4 regions of the Trichocoleus sp. AS-A1 genome follow, and region 2 is predicted to be linked to each of the others. Evidence: predicted binding sites of a transcription regulator. Region 2 holds the regulator's gene; each other region holds the start of a gene.

What was found. The regulator NtcA, encoded in region 2, controls nitrogen genes in cyanobacteria. The targets are predictions, from matches to a motif close to TTTGTANNNNNNNNTACAAA.
Region 1: a site for NtcA is predicted at 4,678-4,697, ahead of NC994_RS05260 (TIGR00300 family protein). Genes of this name have one in related genera too.
Region 3: a site for NtcA is predicted at 4,929-4,948, ahead of urtA (urea ABC transporter substrate-binding protein). Genes of this name have one in related genera too.
Region 4: a site for NtcA is predicted at 3,253-3,272, ahead of NC994_RS23135 (DUF4278 domain-containing protein). Genes of this name have one in related genera too.

What each region holds. Positions count from the first base shown of each region.
Region 1 covers NZ_JAMPKG010000004.1:212,456-219,930, reverse strand. The annotation lists gene NC994_RS05275 (HEAT repeat domain-containing protein) at 1-3,310, opposite strand, end outside; gene NC994_RS05270 (hypothetical protein) at 3,468-3,737, shown strand; gene NC994_RS05265 (GDSL-type esterase/lipase family protein) at 3,862-4,545, shown strand; gene NC994_RS05260 (TIGR00300 family protein) at 4,764-6,878, shown strand; gene NC994_RS05255 (Rpn family recombination-promoting nuclease/putative transposase) at 6,948-7,475, shown strand, end outside.
Region 2 covers NZ_JAMPKG010000029.1:68,484-75,958, forward strand. The annotation lists gene NC994_RS20425 (GTP-binding protein) at 1-531, opposite strand, end outside; gene NC994_RS20430 (DUF3146 family protein) at 807-1,070, shown strand; gene NC994_RS20435 (pre-16S rRNA-processing nuclease YqgF) at 1,127-1,531, opposite strand; gene NC994_RS20440 (DUF3084 domain-containing protein) at 1,606-3,207, opposite strand; gene ntcA (global nitrogen regulator NtcA) at 3,455-4,126, opposite strand; gene fabI (enoyl-ACP reductase FabI) at 4,506-5,282, shown strand; gene hisB (imidazoleglycerol-phosphate dehydratase HisB) at 5,436-6,080, shown strand; gene NC994_RS20460 (WG repeat-containing protein) at 6,211-7,329, opposite strand.
Region 3 covers NZ_JAMPKG010000010.1:139,840-147,314, reverse strand. The annotation lists gene NC994_RS10110 (cobalt-precorrin-8X methylmutase) at 1-73, opposite strand, end outside; gene NC994_RS10105 (DUF1868 domain-containing protein) at 126-911, opposite strand; gene holA (DNA polymerase III subunit delta) at 946-1,965, shown strand; gene NC994_RS10095 (DUF4168 domain-containing protein) at 2,305-2,784, shown strand; gene ureE (urease accessory protein UreE) at 2,883-3,326, shown strand; gene NC994_RS10085 (urease accessory protein UreF) at 3,473-4,174, shown strand; gene ureG (urease accessory protein UreG) at 4,278-4,895, shown strand; gene urtA (urea ABC transporter substrate-binding protein) at 5,037-6,371, shown strand; gene urtB (urea ABC transporter permease subunit UrtB) at 6,661-7,475, shown strand, end outside.
Region 4 covers NZ_JAMPKG010000040.1:4,674-12,148, forward strand. The annotation lists gene acnB (bifunctional aconitate hydratase 2/2-methylisocitrate dehydratase) at 1-2,238, opposite strand, end outside; gene NC994_RS23135 (DUF4278 domain-containing protein) at 2,689-3,114, opposite strand; gene NC994_RS23140 (hypothetical protein) at 3,548-4,192, shown strand; gene NC994_RS23145 (DNA cytosine methyltransferase) at 4,496-6,301, shown strand; gene NC994_RS23150 (hypothetical protein) at 6,306-7,475, shown strand, end outside.

The sequences.
Region 1 (7,475 bases), on a different contig from region 2:
TGAGTTGTACTTTGTCCCTCAGATGAGGATCGTTGTTGATGGCGGCGTGAAGAAGTTCGAGTAATACTGCTAAGTTATGGCATTGGGAGAAGGGAGTGAAACCAAATTCGGTAGTTTCTGCAACTTCTGGAGGAGGAGTGACAGGTGGATGATGCCAAGCTTGATAAAAGACTGGGTAAGGCAGAGTTTGGGCGCACTGCCAGATAATTTTGTAACACTTCTCGAAGAGGTCAAAATTGCTTTCATAAACTTCATCTGTTAGACACTGCTGCAAAGCTGAGACAGCTGAGGGCATCTGGCGGTTTTGTAATATTTCCCCCAAACTCTCGGCAGCCCTTCTACGGGTAGACTCATCTTGTGTAGTTTCCAGAAGGCGGACTAACCCAGCAATTGCCACTTCGTTTCCCGTGCCAATTTTCTCCAAACTCTCGGCAGCCCTTCTACGGGTAGACTCATCTTGTGTAGTTTCCAGAAGGCGGACTAACCCAGCAATTGCCACTTCGTTTCCCGTGCCAATTTTCTCCAAACTCTCGGCAGCCCTTCTACGGGTAGACTCATCTTGTGTAGTTTCCAGAAGGCGGACTAACCCAGCAATTGCCACTTCGTTTCCCGTGCCAATTTTCTCCAAACTCTCGGCAGCCATCCTACGGGTAGACTCATCTTGTGTAGTTTCCAAAAGGCGGAGTAACCCAGCAATTGCCACTTCGTTTCCCGTGCCAATTTTCCCCAAACTCTCGGCAGCCCTCCTACGGGTATACGGATATTCAGTAGTTTCCAGAATCCGGAGTAACCCAGCAATTGCCACTTCTTTTCCCGTGCCAATTTTCTCCAAACTCTCGGCAGCCCTCCTACGGGTAGACTCATTTGTTGTAGTTTCCAGAATCCGGACTAACCCAGCAATTGCCACTTCGTTTCCCGTGCCAATTTTCCCCAAACTCTCGGCAGCCCTCCTACGGGTAGACTCATTTGTTGTAGTTTCCAGAATCCGGAGTAACCCAGCAATTGCCACTTCGTTTTCCGGGTCAATTTCCCCGAAACTCTCGGCAGCCCTTCTACGGATATGCTCATTTGTTGTAGTTTCCAGAATCCGGAGTAACCCAACAATTGCAATTGCCACTTCGTTTCCTGGGTCAATTTTCTCCAAACTCTCGGCAGCTATCCAACGGGTATACGGATATTCAGTAGTTTCCACAATCCGGACTAACCCAGCAATTGCCGCTTCGTTTCCCGGATCAATTTTCCCCAAAGTCGTGGCAGCTATCCAACGGTTATCCTCATCTTCTGTAGTTTCCAGAACCCGGAGTAACCCAGCAATTGCCGCTTCGTTTCCCGTGCCAATTTTCCTCAAACTCTCGACAGCCATCCTACGGATAGACTCATCTTCTGTAATTTCTAATAAGTCAATGAGTTTATTAATGACAAGGCTACAGTTAGTTTGTAACAGGGATGCTCTCGCTGCCTCTGCAATCGGTTTGAGATATGTCCGCCCTTCTTGTTTGTCAGTGTTGAAATAACCAAAGCCCCATTTAACGATTTGCGCTACTATTTCATCTACCTTGATACAATCCTGAAACTCAGCAACCCCATCTGAGGCTAGAAAATAGGCTCGAAACTTATAAAATCTTCCATATCCATCATCAAACTCTACCAATGCCTGAATAAACTCCTCTTTCTGCTCCTTTTCCACATTCTCTCGCCCCAGCCATAGCAAAATCACCTCTTTCCACTGCGGCTCAAAAATTCGGTAAACGTTGCCCGGTAACGGTTGAGGATTGTCATTGTCATGAGTCAAGAAAAAGTGCCAATCCTCAATTGCCAGCGCTGCAAAATATTCCTGAAACGTCAGATGATAGAACGCATAGACAGGTTCATCGGTTTCCCCATCTCGGTATACCAGATTCAGCCAACCAATTTGCCGCGCTAACTCAAAAAGAGATTCCCCCATCACCTGATATGCTAGGGACTCCCTCAGCTGTGTCTGATTCTCAATCGCCGCAACTGCCAACTTTCCTAACGCTGCATTCAACTCCTGCCGTTGCTGCCAGCTGATGGGAAACTCGTTTTTTTTCCACTCATAAAAATCCTCTCGAAATCGCTGGTAAAGCGTCGCCTTCGTCTTCGGCAACTCCCCTTGCTTTACCGCCCAGGTTTGACACAACAGCGCCAACCGCAAAGGATTTCTAATCAAATCTCGAATCCGTTCCCGCCCCGACTCGCCCAACTTCTCTCGTAACTGCTTCCCTAACTGGGGTTTCCCCGCCCTAGCAAACCACTCCCCAATAAACTCCCCCACCTGCGGCTCTTCAAAATCCAGGGTGCGATAAACATCACAATTCGGCACTACCCGATCGTTCGCCTGCCAAACATTCAGCCGACAGGTTAACAGGGTTTGCGCCTGCGCCACCCAACCCCTCAGCTGATTGGCAATTCCTTGTAGAGGCGAATTTGCCCCCGTGGATGTATCCGCCCGTATTTCATCCACCCCATCCAACAGCAACCACACCTGATGAGAATTAAACAACTGCATCAACTCAGTTTGCATCTGGGCTGATACCACCATTCCTTGAAGAGACAGCGCCTCCTTCAGCCAAACCTGGAGTAAATACTCTTCCAAGGTTTTCCCATCCAGACTCCCCAACTGAATACAAATTGGCAACCGGGAAACATTTTCTGAATCTTTGAGATGACGGGCAATTTGCTCTAACCACGTACTTTTCCCCGCCCCCGGTTCCCCAATAATGGCAATTGTCTTGCCTTCCCCCGCCTCAATTACCTGTCGGAGAAACGCATTCGCCTCAAACCGCTTCTCAATTTCCTTCTCATTCAGCTGATATTGTGAACTCCCCTCATCTGGAGATGGGCAAAACTCCTCACTCCGTCGAGGCTGAGTTCTCGGTTTCACCAAACCCAGTGGCACATAAATACCCACCTCATGCCCCAACCCCGTACCCGTCGCCTGTCGCCGGAATTGGTAACGCCTCAGCTGTTCCTCCAGCATTGTGTGGCAGATATCGCGCCAGTCAATCGGGGTTTCTGGCTTTGCATCTGGAGGATTCGACTCTTTCGGATCGATTAACTCTGCTAGTTCTAAATTTAGGGATTTAGCGATCGCGATCGCATTATCCAAATCAACAGATTGTCCTGCAAAAAACCGCTTAACCGTCTTTTCACCCACTCCAGAGGCTTCAGCAATGTCCAAATACGTCCAAAGCTTGCCCTCATAATTGCGTTTAGCAGCCTTACCTTCTATGAGTTTTTGCTTTCCAGTTTCGTTTACCCGAACAGTATTGCGATTGCGGATTTCAGCCATAGTCAACGGATAAGGGCAGTTGCGGATATTAATAGCTTAGGCGGCTTCACGGTTTGATGAGGGTCAGAAAGGGTCACTTAATCTCTGTCCCTAAGAGTTCGGCGGTTTCTCTCGTCAATTCGCTTTCGTGGAATTATACGGTTCACCAATTCCACAAATGACGACCAACCTGTTCAAATATTTACTTATAGTTGAAAACCCAGAACTTCAAGCTTTACTCTTACTTGTTCTTATCCTGTCCTCAGACTCAGTTAATCTTAAGAAAGCCAGCGCTGTATCATTTGTTATCCAAGCAGGATTAATTGATATCGGGGGCATTATTTCAGTTATGTCGGGAACATCCTTGCCATTAGTCATCCTTATGATGTTGGCGCAAGGCGTTTATTTGATTATCGATGCCCACCGCGCCGAAAAAAGTGGTCAGTAGACGAAGCGCGGGGCGAAGCATTCGCATTAATAATTTTCGGTTAAGTGGCATAAGCGATCGCGCTTTCATCTTCGCCCCTACCGCCAACCATCTGCAATATCGTTGAGTTGAATTGGAAAACTGTATGAAAAAACGCCGATGGGTGTGGTTTTTTAGTTTGCTGTTTGCTTCCCTGCTGGTTGTTACCAGTTGCGGCAACAATTTCGATGATGTCAAAAATCTCAAAGCCGGTGTTGGTAAGCAAGTTATCGTTTTAGGCGATAGCATTGCCTCTGGATATGGCGTGGAAAAGACAGAAGCTTTTCCCAGCGTGTTGAGTCGTCAACTCGGTTTGCCAATACTGAATCGCGGTGTTAGCGGCGATACAACCGCAATGGGGTTGAGTCGTTTACAAAAAGATGCGATCGCGGCAGAACCTTGGCTGGTAATTGTTGAATTAGGCGGAAATGATTTTCTGCGAAAAATTCCCAAAACTGAGACAGAACAGAATCTGCGGCAAATCGTAACTTCGATTCAACAACAAAAAGCAATTGTTGTCCTGCTAGGAATCAATCTCGGCTACATAGAAGATGAATATGACGAACTTTATCAACGTGTTGCTAAAGATACAAAGGCTTATTTAATTCCGCAGGTTTTAACTGGAATTGTCGATAATCCAAAAAATCGCCAGGAAGATATCATTCATCCAAATGCCGCCGGACACCAGCTTTTAGCTTCCCGCGTTGCTAAAAATTTACAGCCCTTATTAGCCCAGGCTACTTGGCCTCCAACCTTGTTGCAATATCGACAGAGTGCTAATCAAACATAGGAGCGATTTGCACTGAAACTGTTAAAAATTTCCCATAAATCGCTTTTTGTCAAGTCTCTTTGGTTGTAAAGGAATAAAATAGACATTAGCCTCTAGAGCTGACTTTCGCTGTTACGAATAAGAGGTAAAGATTTCGTAACAAGTCCTACAGAATTGGATCGTAGAAAGTCTGTATCCAATAAGAGTTTGCCCTTGTCTATTTCACTTGAGATTCTTTTATGACCTCCTCGATCCGCTTCCTCATGTGCGCTCCCGACCATTACGACGTGGATTATGTGATTAATCCCTGGATGGAGGGCAATATTCACAAATCCTCGCGCGATCGCGCCGTCGAGCAATGGCAAAAGCTTCATTACGTCCTCAAAGACCACGCCATTGTCGATTTGGTTGCACCCCAGCGCGGTGTGCCTGACATGGTGTTTACAGCCAATGCTGGCTTGGTTCTGGGAGATACCGTTGTCCTGAGCCGCTTCTTCCACAAAGAACGGCAGGGTGAGGAGCCTTATTTCAAGCAATGGTTCGAGGAAAAAGGCTATAAGGTGCATGAACTGCCTAAAGACTTGCCGTTTGAAGGCGCGGGCGATGCGCTGCTGGATCGAGAGGGGCGTTGGTTGTGGGCGGGATACGGTTTCCGTTCGGAACTCGATTCTCATCCTTTGCTGGCAAAGTGGCTCGACATCGAAGTGCTATCCCTGCGATTGATGGATGAGCGGTTCTATCACCTGGATACCTGCTTCTGTCCCCTGAGTGGCGGCTATTTGCTCTACTATCCCCCCGCATTTGATTCTTACACCAACCGCTTGATTGAAATGCGAGTTGCGCCGGAGAAGCGGATTGCCATCGAGGAAGCAGATGCAGTGAATTTCGCCTGCAACGCGGTGAATATTGACCACGTTGTAGTGATGAATAAGGCGAGTGAGGCGCTCAAAAAACGCCTTTCCGATGTTGGATTCCAAGTCATCGAAACGCCGCTGACGGAATTTTTGAAAGCCGGTGGTGCTGCCAAGTGCCTGACGCTACGGGTGACAGAACCCGTCCGAGAAGAAGTCCATGCCAATGTCTCGGTGGAAAGTCGCACAATTCGCCTAGAAGGGCATTTACTGGACTCCGGCTTAATCAACCGTGCTTTAGATTTAGTCGTAGAAAATGGGGGCAGCTTCCAGGTTCTCAACTTCAGCCTGGGAGAGCAACGGCAAAGTACCTCCTCTGCGGAGGTGAAAGTGTCGGCTCCTTCCCACGATGTGATGGAAGCGATTTTGTCGCAGCTTATCGATTTGGGAGCGGTGAATTTGCCCCAAGATGAGCGCGATGCCAAGCTGGAAGATGTCATCCAAGCTGGGGTAGCGCCAGATGATTTCTATGTGTCCACCATTTATCCCACAGAAGTCAGAATCAATGGGGAGTGGGTGCGGGTGCAAGATCAGCGCATGGATGGCGCGATCGCCATTACCCAAACTCCCAACGGACGGGTAGCACGGTGTAAACTGCTGCGGGATTTAGAACTTGGCGAACAGGTGGTCGTTGATGTCGTCGGTATCCGCACGGTGCGGAAGACGGAATCCCGCGAACAGCGCAACACCCAAGAATTCAGCTTTATGTCTGCCGGGGTTTCCAGCGAACGCCGCGTGGAATTGGTGGTGGAACAAGTTGCCTGGGAACTTCGCAAAATCCGCGATGCTGGCGGTAAAGTTGTGGTAACAGCAGGGCCAGTAGTGATTCATACTGGCGGTGGCGAACACCTGACGCATCTGATTCGGCAAGGTTATGTGCAGGCATTGCTAGGAGGAAATGCGATCGCTGTCCACGACATCGAGCAGTCTATGTTGGGAACCTCTCTGGGTGTGGATATGAAACGCGGCGTCGCCGTTCGGGGGGGACACCGCCATCACCTGAAAGTAATTAACACGATTCGCCGTTATGGCAGTATTGCCAAAGCTGTTGAGAATGGTGCGATCAACAGCGGTGTCATGTATGAGTGCGTCCGCAATGGCGTTCCCTTCTGCCTTGCCGGTTCCATCCGCGATGATGGCCCCTTGCCAGATACTCAGATGGACTTAATTAAAGCTCAGCAAGAGTATTCTCAACTGCTGCAAGGTGCAGACATGATTTTGATGCTCTCTTCCATGCTGCACTCAATTGGGGTGGGAAATATGACCCCAGCCGGGGTGAAGATGGTCTGCGTAGATATTAACCCAGCCGTTGTCACCAAATTGAGCGATCGCGGTTCTGTTGAATCCGTCGGTGTCGTCACCGATGTCGGGTTATTCCTCAGTCTGTTAGTGCAACAGCTGGATAAGTTAACCAGTCCTTATCACATTGCTCAATCAGCTTAATTATTGTGTAAACACGATAGGGTGGGCAGTGCCCGCCCTATTTTTTTTTCCAATAGTGGCTCTGAAAGCGTGAAAACAGACAGCATTTTCTATCAACTATTCCAAGCTTTTCCCAGCATCTTCTTTGAATTGATTGGTCAACCTGCTTCAACGGGTAACACCTATCAATTCACTTCAGTTGAAGTTAAACAAACTGCTTTTCGTATCGATGGTTTATTTCTACCCTCTGACGATTCTGCCGACCAACCCATTTATTTTGTAGAAGTCCAATTTCAACGCGATCCAAGGTTCTATCAGCGCTTTTTTGGCGAAATATTTTTATACCTCTCTCAATATGAGCGACCGAATGATTGGCGCGGAGCAGTAATCTTTAAAAACAGAAGCCTAGATCCTGGCGTACAAGCGCAGTATCGAGAATTACTGACCAGTCCGCGAGTTAAGCGGATATATTTGGATGAATTAGGAGAAGCGGCAGATCGATCTCTTGGCGTGGGAGTGGTGAAATTAGTCGTAGAAACTAAAAAGAAAGCCACCGAGTTGGCAAGGCAGCTACTGAATAAAGCTAGTCAAGAAATTGCTGATGAAGCCATCAGGCGA
Region 2 (7,475 bases):
CTCGTATTCCACCTTGTTCATGTCGCCCGAAATGACAAACAGCAGCAAGTCTGCTTGTCTGGCAACTTGTCTGGCTAAGGTTTCGCGGGTTTCTCCGTCTACTTCGTCAATTCCAGGGGTGTCAATTAGCTCGATTTGGGAATTGCCCGCACTCGGCAGCGTGACTCGTAGGATATCGCTGACGCTTCCCGCCTCATTCTCCTGAGTCAGTTGCCATCTGGCACCTTGATGGGTGCGGGTGACGCCATGAAGTGGTCCCGTTTCAAACACGTTCTGACCTAATAAGGCGTTTAGTACTGAAGATTTACCCCGTCCCACCATCCCAAAGGCGGCAATCTGGACGACCGATCGATCTAACTTCTCCAGCATCGTTGCCAAATCATTAATCTCGGATTCCAGTCCCGTCCGCTCTTGAGGAGTGAGATCCAGGTTATCTACCAAGTCTCGCAGAGCATTTTGCGCCTTTTTGTAATTCAGTTCTGCTTGGATGTCATCAAAGCTCAAAATGGCGTTATCTAGTTCCCGATCCAAATCTGTCGCGTCCGGGGTTTGTGAAGGGAACTGGCTGGCATTTGGGGTTCGGTCAGACGATAAACGACTCAAAATTGCACCTTTTTTGCTCAGATGTTACTCTTCTTTCATCCTAGTCAATACCGATCTAGTCTGGCACTTTCCATATCCAGAGGGATATTTTTACTCGGTTCGTGCCAGCTCAGTATCAGCTGTGAGAATGATGTTATCTCGAAGGCGATCGCAATAAGTTTAGTATTGTTGCTGAATGAAGGTATTTGATCGGCACAGCGATTGTGAGTTCTAAGCGTTTACCTCAAACTACTGCCCACGTCCGAATTACCCATCTTTCCTGGCAACGGGGCTTTCTAGCAGGGGAAGTCACGGCGGCAGAATATGAATGGCAGTTCCAGTGGTGTTTCCGACAGGGTCAATTGTCGGTGACACCTTCTTTGGGACGCGCTTTAATTCAGGAACCTCTGGGTCGATTTTTAGAACAGAAAGATTACCAGCTAGAGCCTGGAGGGGACTATGCGTTTACGATCCGGGCGGAACTTTAAAAGTTTTGAGTTTTGAGTTCAGTTTAAATTAAGAAAGTTAAGAATGACAGAGTTTCCTAGTTCCTCGTCTCTCGTTGCTTCATGTATCTTTCGATGAGGAGGATGGCAACAATGTCATCGATTGGTCGGGGTAGACTCCGCATCCCTTGGGGAATCAGGCGTCCTAAACCTTGGGGAGGGTACATTTGCCAATAGCGATCGCGTGCTTCCAATGTACTGTAGCGCTCATCTACCAGGACAATTGGCACCGACGTTGGGAATTGCTGAAGTTTCTTTTTCCAACTTTTGGAAGTGGTTTGATCTCCCATCACCAGAGTATCAATCGGGTACTCTTCACATAAGTCAAGGATCGTTGCGATCGCTGTTTCTGCCGGTACAACCTCGTGGTAATGCAGAGAATTGTCTTTCCCCACTACGGCTAAACCACACTTATCGCGCCCTGGATCGAACCCTAAAATCATCTGAATTGGCTAATTGCTAATTTACGAATGGTTAATTGCCATTAGTCATCATCTCATCACTAATGACTAATAAATTACATCCTCACCACAACTTCTCCGTCTTCAACTGCCTCCAAATTTAATTTCATGGGTCCGGCAATATAGGCGTCCTCTGCCACGACCGCTTTCAGAGAAATCGGCTTATTGTGCTTTTTCAACTGCTCGATAAACCGAATCAAGCTAACAATTCGATTGTCCCCAACCTGAACTGTATCTCCTAAAATCCCCGCGCGAGTGGCTCGGAACTGGGATGCTCCAAGCAGCAGGTCAATCCGCTGCCGAATTTGTTGGTCGGTCATGTTTGAAGGATCGGCAGATGTCGTTGCTACGACTTCACCAGTGCGGAATACAACTTGATTGGGTGCGGCGTCTGCAAAGACTTGTACCTGCTTTTCTCCCTGGACATAGTTACCAGCCGAAAAAACTCGGACTACATAGTTTCGACCATCCTGAATCTGGTTGATCAGTTGCTCGACCTGTGCCTCTGTAATTTGCACGACCCGTTCGTTCGCCACCTTGTTGAGACCGGGTTGGGTCGCTTTAATCGCTGTCCGATTCGCTTCCCGTAATAGCTGCTCAATGACCTGTCGGGCTGCGGCTGGCTCGACAATACGAAAAACGCCAGCCGCCAGAACCTGACCGCGCAGCAGAGCCAGACTACCCTGACGCAAAGTTTGATAAGACTGGTAATACTGTTCTAAGGTTGCCACTTCCTGCTCTAGGGAAGCTTGTTGTTTTTCGAGTTCTTTAAGGCGATTTTCTCGCTGGGCAATCACCTCATCTCGTTGAGAAATTTTGTTATCAAGTAGAGATAAGGCTTTGTCTCGCTGGGCAATTTGCTCATCGCGATCGCTCAGGCTCTTCCGAAAGGCAGCAAGTTTCTCATCAAGTTCCACAAGGGCTTGATCCCGCTTGAGAATTTGCTCATCGCGTTGGCTAATTGCTCGGTCTTGCTGGGCAATTTTTTGGTCGCGCTGAGTCACTTTCGCTTTGAATTCAGTAATTTCAGCTCTGACTTGATTTCGCTGCTGGAGCAATTCTTGGCGTTCTGCTTGAAGTTGTTGGATTTCCGAACGTAGCGTCTTCGCTTGCCCAGAGACAGAGGTCAGCTGTTTTTGGGTTTGCTGAAAGCTGCTGGCGACCCGACTCAGTTCGCTTTGAGTTTGATTTAGTTGCGCCTCCGTCTGGCCTTGTTTAGCCAGCGCAGCTGCCAAAGATCGATTAATCGCATCTAAGCGCTGCTGAGCGACAGATTGCTGGGTGCGAGCTTGAGCGAGTTCCTTCTCGACTTGCTCTTTTTGGGCGGCGGTTTTAGCAAGTTCGCTTTCGGTTTTCCGTTTCTGCTCGTTCGCTTTGGCAATATCCTTACTGGCTGTCTTGAGTTTTTTCTGCACTTCTTGGAGTCTAAAAACTCCAATCCGCAATTGTTCGCTTGTCGCAAAGATGATTGTCAGTGTTGAGGCAGAAATCGTTAGTCCCGTTAGAATCGTTACTAAAACAGCTGTTTTGCGGGGACGCAGATTGAACAACGACAGGCGTGCTTTTCCCACGCGCGTGCCAATGCGATCGCCTACCGTTGCGATGACGCTTCCCAACACTAAAATAGACAAAATCAGGAAGAGCGCACTGTCGGTCATTGTCTGCTACAGTCATTCCAGTTACAGCCTATCGCATCGCAGGCTAGAGAAAGGGTTAACAGGAATTAAAGATCGAAGGTGAAATCGGAAAGGTTAAAGGTTGCAAGGTTGAAAACTATCCGCTTAAAACCTGACACCTTTTAACTCAACTCCCGACTAAATGTTAAAACTGGATAACCTGCTCGCGCTACCATGCCGTTTTAACCAACAACCTAACCTACAACCTGACGAGAGCCTCTAGCTGTTTTCAAGTAAACTGCTGACTCAGTGTAACTGGGTTGTGTACCGTAATTTTTTTCTTGTGGATAGAAATCATTTTTTCCTCCCGCAAATCTCCCAGTAAGCGGGTGACAGTTACCCTGGTGGAGCCGATTGCTTCTGCGATCGCTTGATGAGAAAGCTTCAGATCGATCGTAATTCCATTGGCGGTAGGAACGCCAAAATCACGGCACAGAATCAATAGAAAACTCACCAAGCGCGATCCCATATCTCGGTGAGCTAATGTCTCAATCATCATTTCTGTTTGCAAAATGCGCGAAGAAAGCCCTTGCAGCATCAACATCGATAGCTCCGGATTATCCTTGAGCGATTGCTCTACCTGATCGATCGGTGCCGAAAGCAGCTCCACTGGCGTAAATGCTACAGCGTGATAAAACCGATCCGAACGATGCCCTGTAATTAAGGACAGTACTCCAAAAACGCTGTTTTCTCGCAGCAACGCCACGGTAATTTCTTCCCCAGCTTCATACACGCGAGACAGCTTTACTGCACCTTTGAGCAAAAAGTATACCCGTTCAGCCGGGTCTCCTGGGAAAAAGATCGTCTTGCCCCGCTCAAAAGTTTCCACCACGGGTGGAAACGCCCCACCTCCCAGTTGACGGAACACAGCTGCTAGCGGTCTATCTTGCGTCACTGCCACTTCCTTTTTCCTAAATGCTGCCCTACAGACTTCTGCAACTTTCTGTCGGAGGAACTTTAACCATAGCAAAACAACTATGAGAGTTTTCTGACATTAGACACAGATAAACTGACTTCCAAGCGGTTTTTGTGCTATTTGATACAAAATTTTAAAGTAGTTTCCCCGGCTACCTTCTTTAGTTCTCTCCCTGCTCAAGGCAAGTAAGATTATGACGGAAAATGTTGATATCTTGACAGTATCTGCGCTATCGGGTGGGATGCATGGTGAGTAAGGAGGCACGCTCCTTACCCGTACTAGACAGCCTTGCTCCGGGCGATCGCGATCTTGAATACTCCCCTAAATCGGATATCCTCTAATATTGCCTTCAAAATCGACATTTATGCTAGATTTAACCGGAAAAAACGCCCTTGTCACCGGCATTGCCAACAACCGATCGATCGCCTGGGGGATTGCTCAGCAACTGCACCAAGCGGGTGCGAATCTAGGAGTGACTTACCTGCCAGACGACCGGGGTCGCTTTGAAAAAAAAGTGGCAGAGTTGGTAGAACCCCTCAACCCCAGCTTGTTTTTACCCTGCGATGTCCAGAATGAGACCCAAATTCAGTCTACATTTGACGCCATCCGCGATAAGTGGGGTAAGCTAGACATCCTGATCCATTGTCTTGCCTTTGCGAACAAGGAAGATTTATCAGGTGATTTTAGCAACACTACCCGCGCTGGCTTCACCCAAGCTCTAGAAATTAGTACCTATTCGCTGGTGCAACTTGCCGGGTCAGCAAAACCACTGATGACAGAAGGCGGCAGTATTGTCACGCTGACTTATCTAGGCGGCGTTAAGGTGATCCCCAACTACAACGTAATGGGAATTGCCAAGTCTGGATTGGAAATGAGTGTCCGTTACCTGGCATCTGAATTAGGTCCACAGAATATTCGCGTGAATGCAATTTCGGCAGGTCCTATCCGCACTTTGGCATCGTCGGCGGTAGGTGGCATTCTGGATATGATCCATCACGTTGAGGAAGTGGCACCGCTGCGACGCACTGTAACTCAGAAAGAAGTGGGAAATGCGGCTGCTTTCTTGTGTAGCGATTTGGCAAGTGGCATTACAGGTCAGGTGCTGTATGTCGATGCGGGATACGAGATTATGGGGATGTAAAAAGAATCAAACATTAAAAATTAAAAATTAAAAAGCAAAGATTCTGCTAATTTTTAATTTTTAATTTTGCATTTTAAAGGCTTTCGCGTCTCCCAGATGCTCAGTAAAGTAGGATAATAAACTTAACTTTATTTTCTTGAGTGAGCATCTGCGATGCAGGCACGCGATCGCCAATTTACACCTTCTCCAAGCATTGAACAGCTTTTGTCTCCTCGGATGGCAAGGGTTCCCCGCAAGACGGGCGAAACGGATGTTATCGTCACCGTCAAATTAGACGGGAATGGCACTTGCAATGCAAAAACTGGCATTCCGTTTTTAGACCATATGCTGCATCAAATCGCCTCTCACAGCCTGATTGATTTGGATGTAGCCGCGACGGGAGACTTGGAAATTGATGACCACCATACCAATGAAGATGTGGGAATTACCCTAGGAATGGCGTTGCATCAAGCACTGGGCGATCGCAAAGGAATTGTCCGATTTGGGAATTTCCTCGCCCCTCTCGATGAAGCGTTGGTTCAGGTAGCGTTAGATTTTTCCGGACGTCCTCATCTGAGCTATGGCTTAGAGATTCCCACTCAGCGAGTCGGGACTTATGACACCCAGCTGGTGCGGGAATTTTTTGTGGCGTTGATCAATCACAGCCAGATGACGCTGCACATTCGCCAACTAGATGGAATTAATTCGCACCACATTATTGAAGCGACGTTCAAAGCGTTTGCGCGATCGCTCCGCATGGCAATCGAAGTTGATCCCCGTCGTGGCGGTACGATCCCCAGTTCTAAAGGCGTGTTATAGGTTTCCTTGCAAATACACTCCGATAAAGGCAACGAGAGCCAGGGAAATCCTCACCAGGCTCTCGCTTCATTCTGCTGAAGTTTCCGCGACCACTGACTCTCAATTCTTCTATGTCTTCAGAAATGAGAACTTATGGAAGAGGTTTGCGGATATAGCCATATTTATTGCCAATCTTAACTTTTGCTAGCCCTTGCGAAAAAGATTGAGCGCTATCAAATTGGGGTTTAATTACGAATTTGCCACTCTTATTGATATAGCCCCATTTGTCGCCGTTCTTTACCGCTGCTAGGTCTTCTGAAAAGTTATAAATATTATCAAATTGTGGGGGAATGACAACATTGCTTACCTTGTCAATATAGCCTACCTTAGTGTCTATCGTTATGCCCGCCAGTCCTTGAGAAAAGTCCCCAGCCCAATCAAATTGGAGTGGAATAACAAGATATCCCATTTTGTCAATATAGCCCCACTTATTATTACTGGATATCACTGCTAGTCCTTCCGAAAAAAACTTAGCTTCCTCAAATTCCAACGGAACAATAACGTCTCCCCGATTATCGATATAGCCCCATTTGTTGTCTTTTTTGACTGGCGCGAGTCCTAGGGCTGATTCACTGCGATCGCTTATAGAAAAAGATTCAGCAACATCAAACTGGGGCTGAATGACGAAGTTGCCTTTCTTGCCGATATAGCCCCACTTTTTACCGATTTCTACCGCCGCCAGCGCTAACGCAGTGCGATCGCTTATAGAAAAAGATTCAGCAAAATCAAATTTTGGGTTAATTACCAAGTTCCCTTTCTTATCAATATATCCCCACTTTCCATCTATCTTTACCGCTGCCAGCCCTTGAGAAAAATTCTTAGCCAAATCATATTTTGGTTTAATGACTAAGTTGCCACTCTTGTTGATATAGCCCCACTTGTTCTTTAGTTTGGTAGCCGCTAACCCTTGGAAAAAAGATTCGGCATTATCAAATTGAGGTTTGATTGCGAAGTTGCCTTTATTATCAAGATAGCCCCATTGGCCGTCTATTTTGACTGCTGCTAGCTCTTCTGAAAATGAATCAGCCCAGCTAAATTTAAGCGGGATGACTATTTGCGAATTACGGGCTTGTCCCTCAGTTGCATCAAAATTAACTTGAGAAGTCCGAAAATTTGAGATGGCTTCACATCCAGAAATTAGAGCGATCGCTAATCCAAACAGAAGGCTGGCAACCGCGACAAGCAATCTGTTGTGAGTTGCAATTTTCATAAAAGTACCCTATCCAATCGCAGCCAACATTTAAGTAATCAATATTTGTTAATCATCTGAAGTAAACCCTGTTATTGTCAGTGAAATTCTAAAGCTTGCTGGTAATGCCTGACTAGATTAGGCTATCCGAATTTAGAATTAAAAAA
Region 3 (7,475 bases), on a different contig from region 2:
AGCGGTGTTCGCCAATTTCTCGATCGATGAGAGCAAAACTTTGCTGGAGGATGGGATGAATGGGTAAGCTCATAAATCAGGAGTCAGCTAATAGCGATTTGTAAGCCGCTATTAGCCGATTGTTTTTAAAAAGTTAAAACGGGCCAATCAGGTTCCCGATAATACCGGGTCATATCGTCGAATTTTCGCAATTGCGCTTGGTGTGTCCAAATTTCTGGAGAATTTTCCAACCATTGGTTGTTAATTTGAGAAAGTTTTTCACACAAGCGAGTGCGGTTCAAATCTGGTGAAATATCGCCAAAATAGCCCAGCGTCACATGGGCAGTAAAACGATATTGCTGTTCAATCCCCAACTCTATCAAACTCCGACTTTGATAGATAAACCGGCGAAACTTCAACATTCGCTCGTAAGTGCCTTCGTCCTTGGGGACTAAACAAACCGCGACTGCACGGGGCATTACCATCAACCCCAGCAACTGCCAAAGCATCGGATTGCCGCCAGTGAGAGATGGCTGGGACTGCTCGAAAATTTGAGCAATGCGATCGCGCAGTTGTTCTTCAAACTCCGGATTCTCACTCGTGGTGTGCCGATAAGCACTGTCCCAAATCAAATCTGCTAAGGTCACATGAAAACTCTCAGCAGGGACTGGCACAATAAAACCAGGATCTAGCTGCTGTAGGAGTTGCTCTTGGCACGCTTTCAAGCTTTCGTAAAACGTCGCATTCTCGGATTCTTCTCCCGCAGGTGGCGTGATCGCCGAATAGCCAGGGAAAGGCACGGCTTGTCTTGTCCCTGACGGGGAGGGCTTAAACTTCGGAGACTCCTGTATATGCTGTACTTGGGACTCGTAGGTTGCAGGTAGTGTTAGCCGTGCTACCCGATTTAAATAAGTGTGATAAGTCTCGTCCAATCTTAATAGCCTCGTACTTTTCAGAGATGCTTTAATGCCAATTTACCTCTACTGGGGTGAGGATGATTTTGCCCTGGAAAAAGCTGTTGACTCCCTGCGCGATCGCATTCTCGACCCCCAATGGGCTAACTTTAACTATGACAAAATTTCTCAAGCGCTACCCGATGCGGTCATCACTGCTTTAAACCAAGCAATGACACCACCCTTTGGCAGCGCCTACCGTTTGGTATGGTTGGTTGATACTACTATATGCCTGCACTGTTCGGAAGATCTGCTGGCTGAACTGGAGCGTACGATACCGGCGATTCCTGAGTCTTCAGTATTTTTGCTGACGACTCGCTCTAAACCCGATGGGCGTCTCCGGTCTACAAAGCTGCTGCAAAACCATGCTGATATTCGAGAATTTTCGCTCATCCCGCCCTGGAAAACTGAAGAACTGCTAAAAAAGGTGCGTCAGGTTGCCCAGCAAGTCGGTGTAAAACTAACCCCCGCAGCTGCCGAACTGTTAGCCCAATCTGTGGGAAATGATACCAGACAACTTTGGAACGAACTGGAAAAGTTGCAGGTTTACGCCGGTATCCCGAAGCCTCTTCCCACCGCTTCTGACCAAGCAGGCGTATCCCAAGACGCGATCGCCCTTGAAGTCGTTGCTGCCCTAGTAACCTCTAACACCCAAAACAGCTTGCAGCTCGCATCGGCAATCGCCAAGGGGAATACCGCCCACGCCTGTTCGCTGGTTGCCGACTTAATCGGTCATAACGAACCCGCTTTGCGGATTGTCGCCACCCTCATCGGTCAATTTCGTACCTGGTTGTGGGTGAAACTGATGGTAGAGAGCGGTGAGCGAGATGAACGGGCGATCGCCACTGCGGCAGAAATCGGCAACCCCAAACGAATTTACTTTCTGCGCCAAGAAGTCAAAGACTTCTCTGTGCGTCAACTCACCTTAACCTTACCCTTACTCCTGGAATTGGAAGTCGCCCTCAAGCGAGGAGCTGACCCCATTTCAACGTTACAAATGAAAGTTATCGAACTGTGTCAATTGTATCAATGAAGGCATAAACACGTAGGAAGACTTCTTTCCTCCCTGCCTTTACACCTAGAGGTAGGGAGGAAAGCGCTACCTATACCACCCAATCGTTACAGCTTTGGTAACACCCCGCTTTTTATGCGAAAGTGTGGTAAAATCCTCACACTCATAATATCCGTAGTTACTTGTAGATTACTACTCGATCCTTACTCCGTAGGGAGAAGGCTTCTGTTTTCTGAGGTACCAACACGAGATGTAAATCTACGAATGCCCATCTCTAGCTGGAACTTCTCACCCTTAAAACAGTTCAGAAAAAGTAATCCGTGTGTGTTTTGATTTTCTATTTGTTGGTCGCACTAGATCATGATGACTTTATACAGTTCACGTCGCTCTCTGAATCGAGTCTTATCTCAATGCCTGAGTGTTGGTACTCTCACTGCTCTAAGTCTGTTGTTAGGTTTTGCACCCGGTCTATCCGAGCGCTCTCATAGCATTGACTTTAGTTCTCAGGCATACGCTCAATCACCCTTCAGCTCTAAGGACTTAAGCAACTTCGCCAGGGCTGTTTTGGCAATGGAACCGGGTCGCCAAGCTGCCTATAACGAGATCAAAAGAATCGTGGGCAGTCCTCCAAATATTGCTTGCAGCCAGCCGAATAGCCTGCGATCGCTTCCAGGAAATGCACAGGCCATTGCCATCAATTACTGCAAACAGTCTCAAAAGATTGTTGAGAGCAACGGTTTGTCCATTGGATTATTTAATCAAATTACGGTGGAGGCGCAAAAAAATTCGGAGGTAGCAGCACAGATAAAAAATGAAATGATCCGTCTGCAAGCTCAGTAAAAAATAAACTTTTGCTGACCCTGCTTGACTCGGATATTGATGTCATCTGTGCTGATGTTAGTAGCATCACCATAACTTGCTGACTAAAGATTCCAGTGATGCTAACGATAACGCAACGCTTTCCCGCCAATTTGGATGCATCGGTCAACTTTACTCTTTTTCTGACTGCCGAGGAGCGCACGCGCAGCCGCTATCGCTTTGAAACTGCTGAGGGGCAAGCTTTGTATCTGCGCTTACCCAGAGGAACCGTGTTGCGCGATCGCGATCTCCTTCAATCTGAAATCGGTGATATCGTCGTGAGAATCGTGGCTAAACCGGAACCCGTTCTCACTGCGACTGCCCAGAAACCCCTCGATTTGCTGCGGGCGGCTTATCATCTAGGCAATCGCCATGTACCGATAGAAATTGCTGCCACTCATTTGCGGTTGTCTCCCGACCCCGTTTTAAAGTCAATGCTAGAACATCTGGGGATGGAGGTACGAGAGGAAATCTCGCCTTTTTATCCAGAAATGGGTGCCTATGGACACCATCATCACGCTTAGTTAATTGGGTAATCGGTAATGGGGGAGTTTTGAGTTTTGAGTTTTGATTTCTAGAAACGCGATAATCGCGTCTGAGTTTTAACGAGAACCGATACAAAACTCTAGGCTTCATCCTAAAACTCTTCCCCACTCCCTACGTACCAACAATGACCAACGAGCAATTACCGATTCCCCATTCTCCAGTTAACCTGCTGTGTCTTATGCAACTGGTGAGTCCCGCGTTGCCGGTAGGTGCTTATAGCTATTCCGAAGGGCTGGAAACCCTCGTCGATGCTGGTGTAATTGAGAACCTGCAACATCTGGGACACTGGCTCAAACAGGAACTGGGTTATGGGGCAATTCGGTTGGAAGCAGCGGTGATGATTCGGGGATATCGGGGGGCAATTGCCGGGGATTTAGAGGCTTTAAATTACTGGAATGTCTGGTTATCTGCTGCTAAGGAAACACAGGAGTTGCAAGCACAAAGTTGGCAGATGGGGCGATCGCTAATTCGATTGCTTTTGGAATTACAGCCGCAGGTTCGGTCAATGGTGGATGCAATTGGGAGTCCTTGTAATTATGCGATCGCTTTCGGCATTGCCGCCGCCCATTGGCAAATCGACGCTGCATCTACCCTCTTGGGCTACTTACACAGCTGGGCAACCAATTTGATCGCTGCCGGAGTCAAATTGATTCCCCTCGGACAAACGGCTGGGCAACAGCTACTCCTAGAACTACAACCCATCTTGATTCAGGCTGCCAAGGAAATTTTAGGGTTAGAAGATGACGCCCTGAGTAGTTGCGGCTGGGGATTAGCATTGGCGAGTATCGCTCACGAAACACAGTACACGCGCTTATTTCGGAGTTAAAAGAAATCGGCACAAAAACATATCGCTGGTAAAACCTGGGAATAGATTATCGTTAATTGCCTTGCTACGATGAGCAATTAGCCATTCGCTTTCAGAAAATTTTATGAATGCTTTTCGGGTTGGAGTTGCTGGCCCAGTGGGTTCGGGAAAAACTGCCTTGGTTGAAGCCTTATGTAAGGCGATGCGGCAAAAATATCAAATTGCTGTGGTCACGAATGATATTTATACCCAGGAAGATGCCCAGTTTTTAGTGCGGAGTCACGCCTTGGAAAGCGATCGCATCCTGGGTGTCGAAACTGGCGGCTGTCCCCATACCGCCATCCGTGAAGACGCTTCCATGAACATCGCCGCCATTGAACAAATGGAACAGCGATTTCCCGATTTAGACTTAGTGTTTTTAGAAAGTGGCGGCGATAACTTAGCGGCTACCTTCAGCCCAGAACTGGTAGACTTGACAATTTACGTCATTGATGTTGCAGCCGGTGACAAAATTCCGCGCAAAGGTGGTCCCGGAATTACTAAATCCGATCTTTTAGCAATCAACAAAATTGATCTTGCTCCTCAAGTCGGAGCAGATTTAGGGGTTATGGAACGCGATGCGCGGAGCATGCGTGGAGAAAAACCCTTTATCTTTACGAATTTGAAGACTCAGCAAGGATTAACCGCTGTGGTGGACTTTATCCGCCTAAATCTGGGCGAAATTTCAAAAACAGCAAGCTGAGCTTTCCTAGATAAAGATACAAAAATTCGATTCTTTGTATCTTTGATAACAATTTTTTCCCAGAACATCGCTCTAATATCACTGCTTAACTGTGTATGTTCTCTACCATTAGGCTGATTCAGCCAGGAGTACGGTGACGGTATGGCAAGGCGATTAGGGCGACGTAAATTTCTTCTATACGGTTCTGCTACTCTGGGAACCAGTATTCTTCTCAAAGCTTGTAGCAGCACTCCCACTTCTACCTCTGAGACTGCCAGCCCAACAGCGGCGTCTCCCTCTCCCAGCGCAACAACCGTTGCGGCTGCCGGTGCAGGAAACACCATCAAAGTCGGGATTCTGCACTCTCGCAGCGGCACGATGGCGATTAGCGAAAACAGCGTTGTAGATGCTGAACTGTTGGCAATTGAGGAGATTAATAAAGCCGGTGGCGTCCTCGGCAAGCAAATTCAAGCAATTGAGGAAGATGGTCAATCCGACTGGCCTACTTTTGCAGAGAAAGCGAGAAAGCTAATCGATCAGGATAAAGTTGTCACCGTTTTCGGCTGCTGGACTTCCGCCAGCCGCAAAGCAGTGCTGCCAGTATTTGAAGAAAAAGGTCATATGCTCTGGTATCCCGTGCAATACGAGGGTCAAGAGTGTTCCAAAAATATTTTCTATACGGGTGCTGCCCCCAACCAACAAATCGAGCCAGCAGTCGATTGGCTGTTGCAGAATAAAGGTAAAAAATTCTTCCTAGTTGGCTCAGATTACGTTTTTCCGCGTACCGCGAATACGATTATTAAAGAGCAGTTAAAGGCAAAAGGCGGCGAAACCGTCGGGGAAGATTACTTACCCCTAGGCAATACAGAAGTTACGCCCATCATCACTAAAATTAAAGCGGCTCTGCCTGATGGAGGCGTCATTTTTAATACCCTGAATGGGGATAGTAATGTGGCTTTCTTCAAGCAGATGCAAGGTGCAGGGTTGGGACCAGATAAATATCCCGTAATGTCTGTCAGTATTGCCGAAGAAGAAGTCAAAGCAATTGGCACAGAATATCTCAAAGGTCAATATGCCGCATGGAATTACTTCCAAACGGTGGATACTCCAACAAATAAAAAATTTGTCGAAGCTTTTAAGGCAAAATACGGTCAAGATCGGGTAACAAACGACCCGATGGAAGCAGCTTACATTGCCGTTTATCTTTGGAAACAAGCTGTCGAGAAAGCAAAAACCGCTGACGATTTAGAGGCAGTCCGAAAGGCTGCGGTTGGTCAGAAGTTTGAGGCTCCAGAAGGCACTGTAACGATGGAAAGTAACCATCACATTTCTAAGTTTGTACGGCTAGGTGAAGTCGCAGATGATGGTCTCTTTAAGATTGTCTATGAGACGAAATCAGCAGTGAAGCCAGTTCCTTGGAACCAATTCGTTGCTGCAACTAAGGGTTTGGGATGCGACTGGTCAGATTCCAAAAAAGGTGGTCAGTACAAAATTTAAGCGGTTAAAAATTAGTCCTTAGTTATTAGTCGTCAATCTTGAGAAGATTGGTTGGGTTTCGTTACCTGATGGTGTTGGCTAATTAAGAACCTAACCCCCATCCCCCTTCCCTATGAGGGAAGGGGGAGTCTGGAAGCCTCTACCCTTGTAGGGAAGGGTTTGGGGAGAGGTCAAAAATTAATGCCAACAGCATCCGTTACCTCAACCCAACCTAGGGGATTTGAAAGCTAATAACTAATGACTCACGATCCATGACTAATGACCCATGATTAATGGCTGAGGAAGCGGTGTGATAGCAGGATTGCTGGATGGGATTTTTAATGGAATTAGCATCGGCGCGGTTTTGTTAATTTCAGCGCTGGGACTAGCCATTGTCTTTGGACTCATGGGTGTCATTAACTTAGCTCACGGTGAGTTGATGATGCTAGGAGCCTACACAACGTTTGTTGTACAAAATGGCTTCAAAATATTGGGTAAGCCTTGGTCTGAAACCTATATTGTTTTTGCGCTAATTTTGGCTTTCCTGGTGACAGCAGGTGTGGGATTAGTTCTGGAACGGGGAGTGATTCGTTATCTTTACGGACGCCCGCTAGAAACACTGCTCGCAACTTGGGGCGTTAGTCTGATTTTGCAGCAATTCGCTCGCAGTGTTAGCTGGGTGTTAGTCATTGGCATTGGGATATTTTGCCTTTTGTTTTTTGGCGCTTTTTGGATTCTGTCCCGCCGCTCAGATTTTGAGCGTATTCGTAACTGGGTAATTGCAATCATGTTGCCGATATCTCTAGGCGTTGCAAGTGCCACAAGTGCAGTTTTGGGACAAACTTATAAACTGGCTGTCACCAAGCCTTGGTTTGGCGCTCAAAATGTAGACGTGACGGCACCCAACTGGTTACGAGGAGGATTGCGGCTGGGTACGTTGCAGATGCCCTATACGCGGCTATTTATTATTGCGCTAACCATTGTTTGTGTTGCTGGAATTTATGTATTTTTGCAACGGTCTTCATGGGGCTTAAGAATTCGCTCGGTCATGCAGAATCGTAGTATGAGTGCTTGTTTAGGAATTCCTACTGCCAAAGTTGATGCCATTACATTTGCTTTGGGTTC
Region 4 (7,475 bases), on a different contig from region 2:
AAATACGCTATAAACACCTTCTTCCTTGAGTTGGTGTTCATCCATTCGGGTTGGGGGACAAATCCAGAGGCGAGTTTTAACTCCTGCTTCGCCTTCCAACACTTTCGCAGTGGCGCGATAATGACCAATATTCGTCATACAAGAACCGACGAATACTTCTTGTACGGGGTCATTCTGAACCTCGGACAGCAACTTAACATTATCTGGGTCATTGGGTGCGGCGACGATTGGTTCCTTGATTTCGTTCAAGTCAATCTCGATAATTTCCGCATATTCTGCATCTGAATCGGCTTCCATTAATACGGGATTTGCCAACCATTCTTCCATTTTTGCAACGCGGCGCATGATGGTACGGGCATCTTGATAACCCCGCGCTACCATATTTTTCATCAGCGCTACGTTGGAACGCAGATATTCAGAAACTGTCTCGATACTTAACTTAATTGTGCAGCCTGCACAAGAACGTTCAGCACTCGCATCGGTAAGTTCAAAAGCTTGCTCAACTTTTAAATTTGGCAAGCCTTCAATTTCCATGATTCGCCCGGAGAAGATGTTTTTCTTGTTCTGCTTCTCTGCTGTTAGCAAACCTTTTTGAATTGCCACGTAGGGAATCGCGTTCACGATATCCCGCAGCGTCACACCGGGTTGCAACTCGCCTTTGAACCGCACTAAGACGGATTCTGGCATATCTAAAGGCATCACGCCCAAAGCAGCTGCAAAAGCAACTAAGCCGGAACCGGCGGGGAAGGAAATTCCCAAGGGGAAACGGGTGTGGGAGTCGCCGCCCGTTCCTACGGTATCGGGTAGCAGCATCCGATTCAGCCAAGAATGGATAATGCCATCGCCCGGTCGTAAGGCCACGCCGCTACGAGAAGCAAAGAAATCGGGCAGTTCGTGATGGGTTTTGATGTCAACGGGCTTCGGATAAGCGGCGGTGTGGCAGAAACTCTGCATCACCAAATCTGCGCTGAAACCGAGACAGGCGAGTTCTTTCAACTCGTCGCGGGTCATGGGTCCTGTTGTATCCTGAGAACCAACCGTTGTCATCAGCGGTTCGCAGGAAGTGCCGGGACGCACACCATTGAGTCCGCAGGCTTTCCCGACCATTTTCTGCGCTAGAGTAAATCCCTTGCCGGTATCGATGGGAGGGCGAGGGCGGATAAAGATTGGACTGGGTTCTACTAATCCGAGGGCAATTCTGGTTTTATCGGTGAGGGTACGCCCAATCAGGAGGGGAATACGTCCGCCTGCGCGTACTTCGTCAGTGATGGTGTCGGGTTTGAGGCTGAAGGTGGAAATAACTTCTCCAGCTTCGTTGGTAATTTCACCTTTGTAAGGATAAATGGTGATTACCATGCCGGTTTCCATCTGGGTGACATCACACTGGATGGGTAATGCACCTGCATCTTCGGCGGTGTTGAAGAAAATTGGCGCGATCGCACTCCCTAATACATATCCCCCAGCCCGTTTATTGGGTACGAAGGGTATATCGTGCCCGATGTGCCACAAAACGGAGTTAATCGCAGATTTGCGGGAAGAACCCGTTCCTACCACATCCCCGACATACGCCACGGGATGCCCTTTTTTCTTCAACTCGACAATCGTTTCCAAACTTCCCGGTTGCCGAGATTCCAGCATTGCCAAGGCGTGCAAGGGAATATCCGGGCGGGTTGTGGCATGGGTTGCGGGAGATAAATCGTCGGTGTTCGTCTCTCCGGGCACCTTAAACACGGTGACGGTAATCGCTTCTGGCAAGGTGGGGCGACTTGTAAACCACTCCGCCGCCGCCCAAGCGTCAATGACTTGCTTGGCATAGGAATTCGTCTCGGACAATTCCAAGACATCGTGGAAGGCATCATACACCAGCATGATTTTGCTTAAAGCTGTTGCGGCGGCTGATGCCAATTCATCGTCAGATTTGAGTAAATCTATCAACGATTGCACGTTGTAGCCACCTACCATTGTTCCCAGCAGTTCTACTGCATAGATGGGGGTAACTAAAGGGCTAATGGTTTCACCTTTGGCGACAGCGGTGAGAAAGCCAGCTTTCACGTAAGCAGCCGGATCGACGCCTGGAGGAATGCGATCGCGCAGCAATTCCAACAACGTCTCTTCTTCACCCGTGGGAGGATTTTTCAGCAATTCGCACAATTGAGAAGTCTGTTGGGCATCCAACGGCAGTGGTGGAATTCCGAGTGCCGCCCTCTCAGCGACGTGTTGACGATAAGATTCAAGCATTTTCAAGTCTCCTAGTCTCAGCAAAATTTGGGGGCGGTAGCGCTTTTAGCGCATCGCTTTTGTGTTTTCAATCGTGAGGATGCGATTCACACGCTTTTTGCCCTCGATCGTTAGAAGTCAACACAAGGCAGAGCGCTACTGCTTAAGTCGCAGATTACCTTTATTAATTATTGTGAAAAAATGGAATAAAATTTGTAGGATTCGCTGCAACGACCCTTACCAGTAACGGTTTATTTGCCAGAATCCATTCCCATAAAAAAAAGGGCGATCGCTCTCTATCGCCCACGTAGCTTTATAAACCAGGAATCCGTCGTCTTCAGCTTTGAAGATTTCGTGCTTAGATAAAATTTTACACCTAAAGGGGGAGGAGTGCGCTCCTTCACTCTTTACGGTTGAGTCAGCAGTAATTGCTGACTCAACCGCAAGCACCGCCAGATATTTCGGAAACTCCTAGAGGCACAACGTCAGTTGCTTCGACTCTGCTTCTAGAAGACGAATTAGATTTTCATCACCTTTGGCTTTAGCAACCTGTATCCGATGTTCCAGGCTGCGGTGGATATTCGCTAAGTGACTTTTAGCCGCGTTATCCAACACTTTTCGACGAGTTGTATCGGTTGGCAATTTCCGATCGCCTAGAGGTGCGATCCCTTCGCATGAGATTTGCCTCTCTAGAGCATCCCTAGTCGTGCCGGTTTTGCCGATGAAGTAGGGGACTCCCCGATAGTTCAAGTTAACAATCGCATCGGGAACTGCAATATGTCTGGGATATGCAACGTTGTAAGTCTGTCCCCGATACTTCCCCACAATCTCGCTTTCGGTTACTTCCAGCGTGGGTGAAGTTTTTTCGTAGCTGACGCCGCGATAAGAGAGTTTCATAAGTTTCGCCTCCGATTGAGTTTCCTGAGTATTTGTGACTAAGCAAGGCACGCTGCTTCGCGATCGCGCTCTACTTTTATTCCCCAGAGCCACTGACGGCTATGAATACTCAGTCAGTGGTGAACTAGCTAATTTATTTCTGTATCTATTTTTACATTTTCCCCTTTAAAGTGTCAATTTTTAAGAGATTTTAAGAAAATCTTTTCAGCGATCGCCAGGAAGTCGTCCAACTTACTTTCCCAGCGGCTGAGGTTAACTGCTTTACCTGATTCAGTGGCTAGGAGAAGCGATAAGCCGCTGTACAAATCGGGAAACAATCAATGGTTAATCAACGACACTAAAAATATTCGATAATCTTCTATCGGAAGTATTAAACCTCATCTACCTCCTAGGAAGGATAAAGAAGCCTGTTTTAGTGGTACTAAGAAAAATCATGAAACTCAAAAGCTTTTCCGCGTTACAGATTGTAATCAAAAGAACTGCCTTTCTAATCATTGCGGCTTTCGTGCTGGTTGTGGTTTTTGTGAATCGGGCGAATGCCAACGGGGCGGAGTTCCTGGTAAGTAACGGCAATAATTTTGATGTCAATGAAGTTCAATTTAAGCGAGTTGAATATGTCGGACAATGTCCGGGAACTGTAATAAATCCGGGCACTAGAAAAGCTCAGTTTGTTTCCAAATCAACTCCACCCGCACCGAAAAGGAAAGTGACAATCCGAAACGTGACTCAGGGCATGAAGAGTAATCCTTATCCCTACACGAGCAGAGGTTACAGTGAAGGGCAATATTCTCAAGGCGTTGATTTGAGTTTGGGAAATAGCCATCAAACTCGTACTTTTGCAGTTTTAGAAGGCGAAAATAAGTTTGAGTATGAAATTAAAGAAGGAGAAAGAATAATTGAACAAGGCACTTTTACAGCGGAAGTTTCTGTAAAAGATGTTGGAGTTTTTCCCCGCGATACCATTTGTGAGGAAAAATTAGAATGTCGGGACGATGGAGACTGTTACGACAGAAACGGCAAGAAGAGAGGAAGTCGTCAAAGATGCTATACAACGAATACCTGCCATTGTCCTGACTGATGAGACTTATGCAGCTGGCAAGTCACGCAGGAAATAGAAGCGATCGCCTCGCCACTGGTAGATTGACGTTTCAACTCAATCCGTGATGAAAATAGGTATGCAGTTCGATAGATACACATTTGCCAGCACATGCAACAGCTGTCTCTCCCTTTGAATCTACCTGGTATTGAGCCAGACAAGGTTGTTTGGTTTAAGGAAATCTTGCGATCGCTCGGCGTCAGCCGTTGCCCAGCTTGGCCCGATCAATTTGGCAAATCTCTTCATAAATGGTTCACTCAACGAGGAGTTTCTCCCATCAGAACCTTGAGCTTGTTCTCTGGTGGTGGTGGCCTAGATATTGCCTTTCATGACGCCGGGTTTGATATTGTTGAGATGGTTGAGCTTGAAGCCAAATATGTACAGACATTAGAAAAGAACTCGAGGTCAGGGAAATGGCTAGAAAATTCCAAACCAATTTGCACTGATATTAAAGAATTTATTCCTAGCCCCAATCTAAAAGTAGATTTCATCATCGGCGGACCACCGTGTCAAACCTTCTCAGCAGCAGGTCGTCGAGCATCTGGCGTCGCCGGAACGAGCGATTCTCGCGGCACTCTTTTTCAAGAATATGTCCGTTTATTAAAGATGCTTCAGCCAAAAGGATTCCTGTATGAAAACGTCTATGGAATCACTGGAGCGCAAAAAGGAGAAGCTTGGAAAGAAATCCAAAATGCTTTTAAGGAAGCAGGCTATATAATTCATTTTCGCGTTCTTGATGCAGCTGATTATGGTGTTCCGCAACATCGAGAGCGTTTGTTTATTGTTGGAATTCGTGAAGGTAATTATTTATTTCCCTATCCAACTCATGGCCCAGATTCTCCCAATCAAGAACCTTTCTACTCAGCAGGAGAGGCAGTTGAAGGCGCTAATAAAACGGATGTAGACTTAGGTATTGGAGGGCGATACGGACACCTTCTTACAAATATACCACCTGGTCTAAATTACAGCTTTTATACAGAGGAAATGGGGCATCCAAACCCAGTGTTTAGCTGGCGATCAAAGTTCTCAGATTTTCTCTATAAAGCTGATCCTCAGATGCCGGTACGGACTATTAAAGCGCAAGGAGGACAATACACTGGCCCCTTTAGCTGGAAAAACCGTAGATTCACACTTGAAGAGCTGAAGCGGCTACAAACGATTCCTGACGATTATGAAATTGTTGGTAATCGTCAAGTTTGTATTGAACAGATTGGAAATTCTGTCCCGCCACAGCTTGGACGGATTTTAGCTCTCAGTATCTTAGATCAAGTCATGGGTATTAATTTACCTTTTCCCATGCACTACTTACTCCAAACTAAACAACTGGGATTCAGACAGCGCAAGCGTCAGCTAACCGACATATACGCTCAAAAGGCTAAAGTGGCGCTCGCTAACTTACATATTGCTGGACAAATTACCTCCACATCCCCAAAAAACTATATAAAGGATGAGCAAGCTGTGCGCTTTTTATCAACAGATTTTTCTTGGGATGAAGAAGAAGCCCCTAACAGCATAAGAATTAATCTGCAATATCATCTAGATCCTTCTTCCTGGATAATTACAGCATCAAACAATCAAAAAAATAAAGATGACAATCAATATGTAATTGAAATATATCCAGCTTGGGATAACCAAGATTGGATTTTAAATACGGGGAAGGTTAAACTATGCGCTAAAAATTTAGATAAAGGTATATTTACAGCTTTATGGAAAGCGTTTGAAGAGAAACTTATTGAACTAACAGGCATGGCTGATTTAGTTCAACTTTCTGGGTATTACCAATACGCCGCCCGAATTACTGGAGTTATTAATTTTAATAGTAGTTTAAATATTGAGCCGTTTTGGCGTGTTGTTCAATGCATTGTTAGAGGAATAGGAGTGGCAACTCAATTACCAGCTCAAGGACTAGCTTGCCAATGGGGAGTTAATAAAGATGATGTGTTTTCTTACCTAGAATCTTTACGCAGCATGGGGTATGAAGTTAGGAACTACAACACCAATCCTCAAATCCCTAAAGGAGAATATTTAATTCCCTATGCGTTTCCAACACTGACGCCCAGAAGTGTACAACTCCGCAAAAACTTAAAATAAGGCAATGAGCGAACTACATCTGCGGGTATTCATTGACAAGAGTGAGCTAGTGCTACCTGATGGTACAACACAAGTTTTCTTAGAAGGAGGTATGAGCCAAGCAGCCAAGCTGAAATATCAAAAAATAGCGCTAGAACTCTCTCAGGGTTATCTAGAGAGGCAAATTATTCTCTGTAGAGATAATTTAGCTGCTCTTAACTTATCACAACTCAGTCAAACTCATATAGAGATTCTACATAAACTTGTAGAATCAGTAACCAGTGAAGTTGGAAGAGCGCTGGTAGGTTTGACAGTTCTACAGCTATGTGTAAAAGCTGTCGAGCCAATGCAAAGCATAAGGCTACATAAAGGTAGTGCAGGTACAAGAGATTTTTCCTGGCGTGATGGAATATCAATGCGATCCTTGGATAGGCAGTATATAACCCCAGTGCTACGTAAATACGAGCTGCTTAGGCTGAACGCAGATGGATTTATGATGACGCGCAGTTTAGCAGAAAATTATCCTTACTCACCCGTTTATAAAGCTAATCTCAGAGGCGCTCGTCAAGAATGGCTCAGTATTGTTGAAGGAATTGAGACTAACGAAATAAATCCCGAAGCAGCTCTGCATTACTTACTCTCGCAGCTGCTAAATCAGGCAAATTCTTTCATAAACTTATCTTCCCAAACAATAGAAAATCTCAACAATGTTTTTGAGCAAGCTGAAGAGGTGGATAGGGAATATATTACTAACATCATCTTGAGGCATATCAAGGAGTCTGATTATGCAGCACGAATTATGGAGATCAGTATGCATAGTCTTATGCAAGCAATGCAAGAATGTCAGGTTTTTCCAGATGGAGCATTGAAACCTCTATCACAGATGCGTTCAGCCAATAAGAAACACGGGAATATCGGTGATATTGAAATACTACAAGCTAGACAAATTATTGAATCGTGGGATGCAAAGTATGGAAAAGCTTACTTGCGAGATGAACTTGAAGAACTTGCAGATAAGCTTGCAGCACACTCAACTGTTGCCTTAGCTGGTTTTGTAACCAGTGTAGAACCTGAACGGCGACAAGAGATGTTATATCGATGTCAAGAAATAGAAGATTTATTTGGTATATCTATAGAAATACTGACCTTTAGAGAGTGGATTAAAAAACAATTTAATCGAGCAATGGAAGATGGT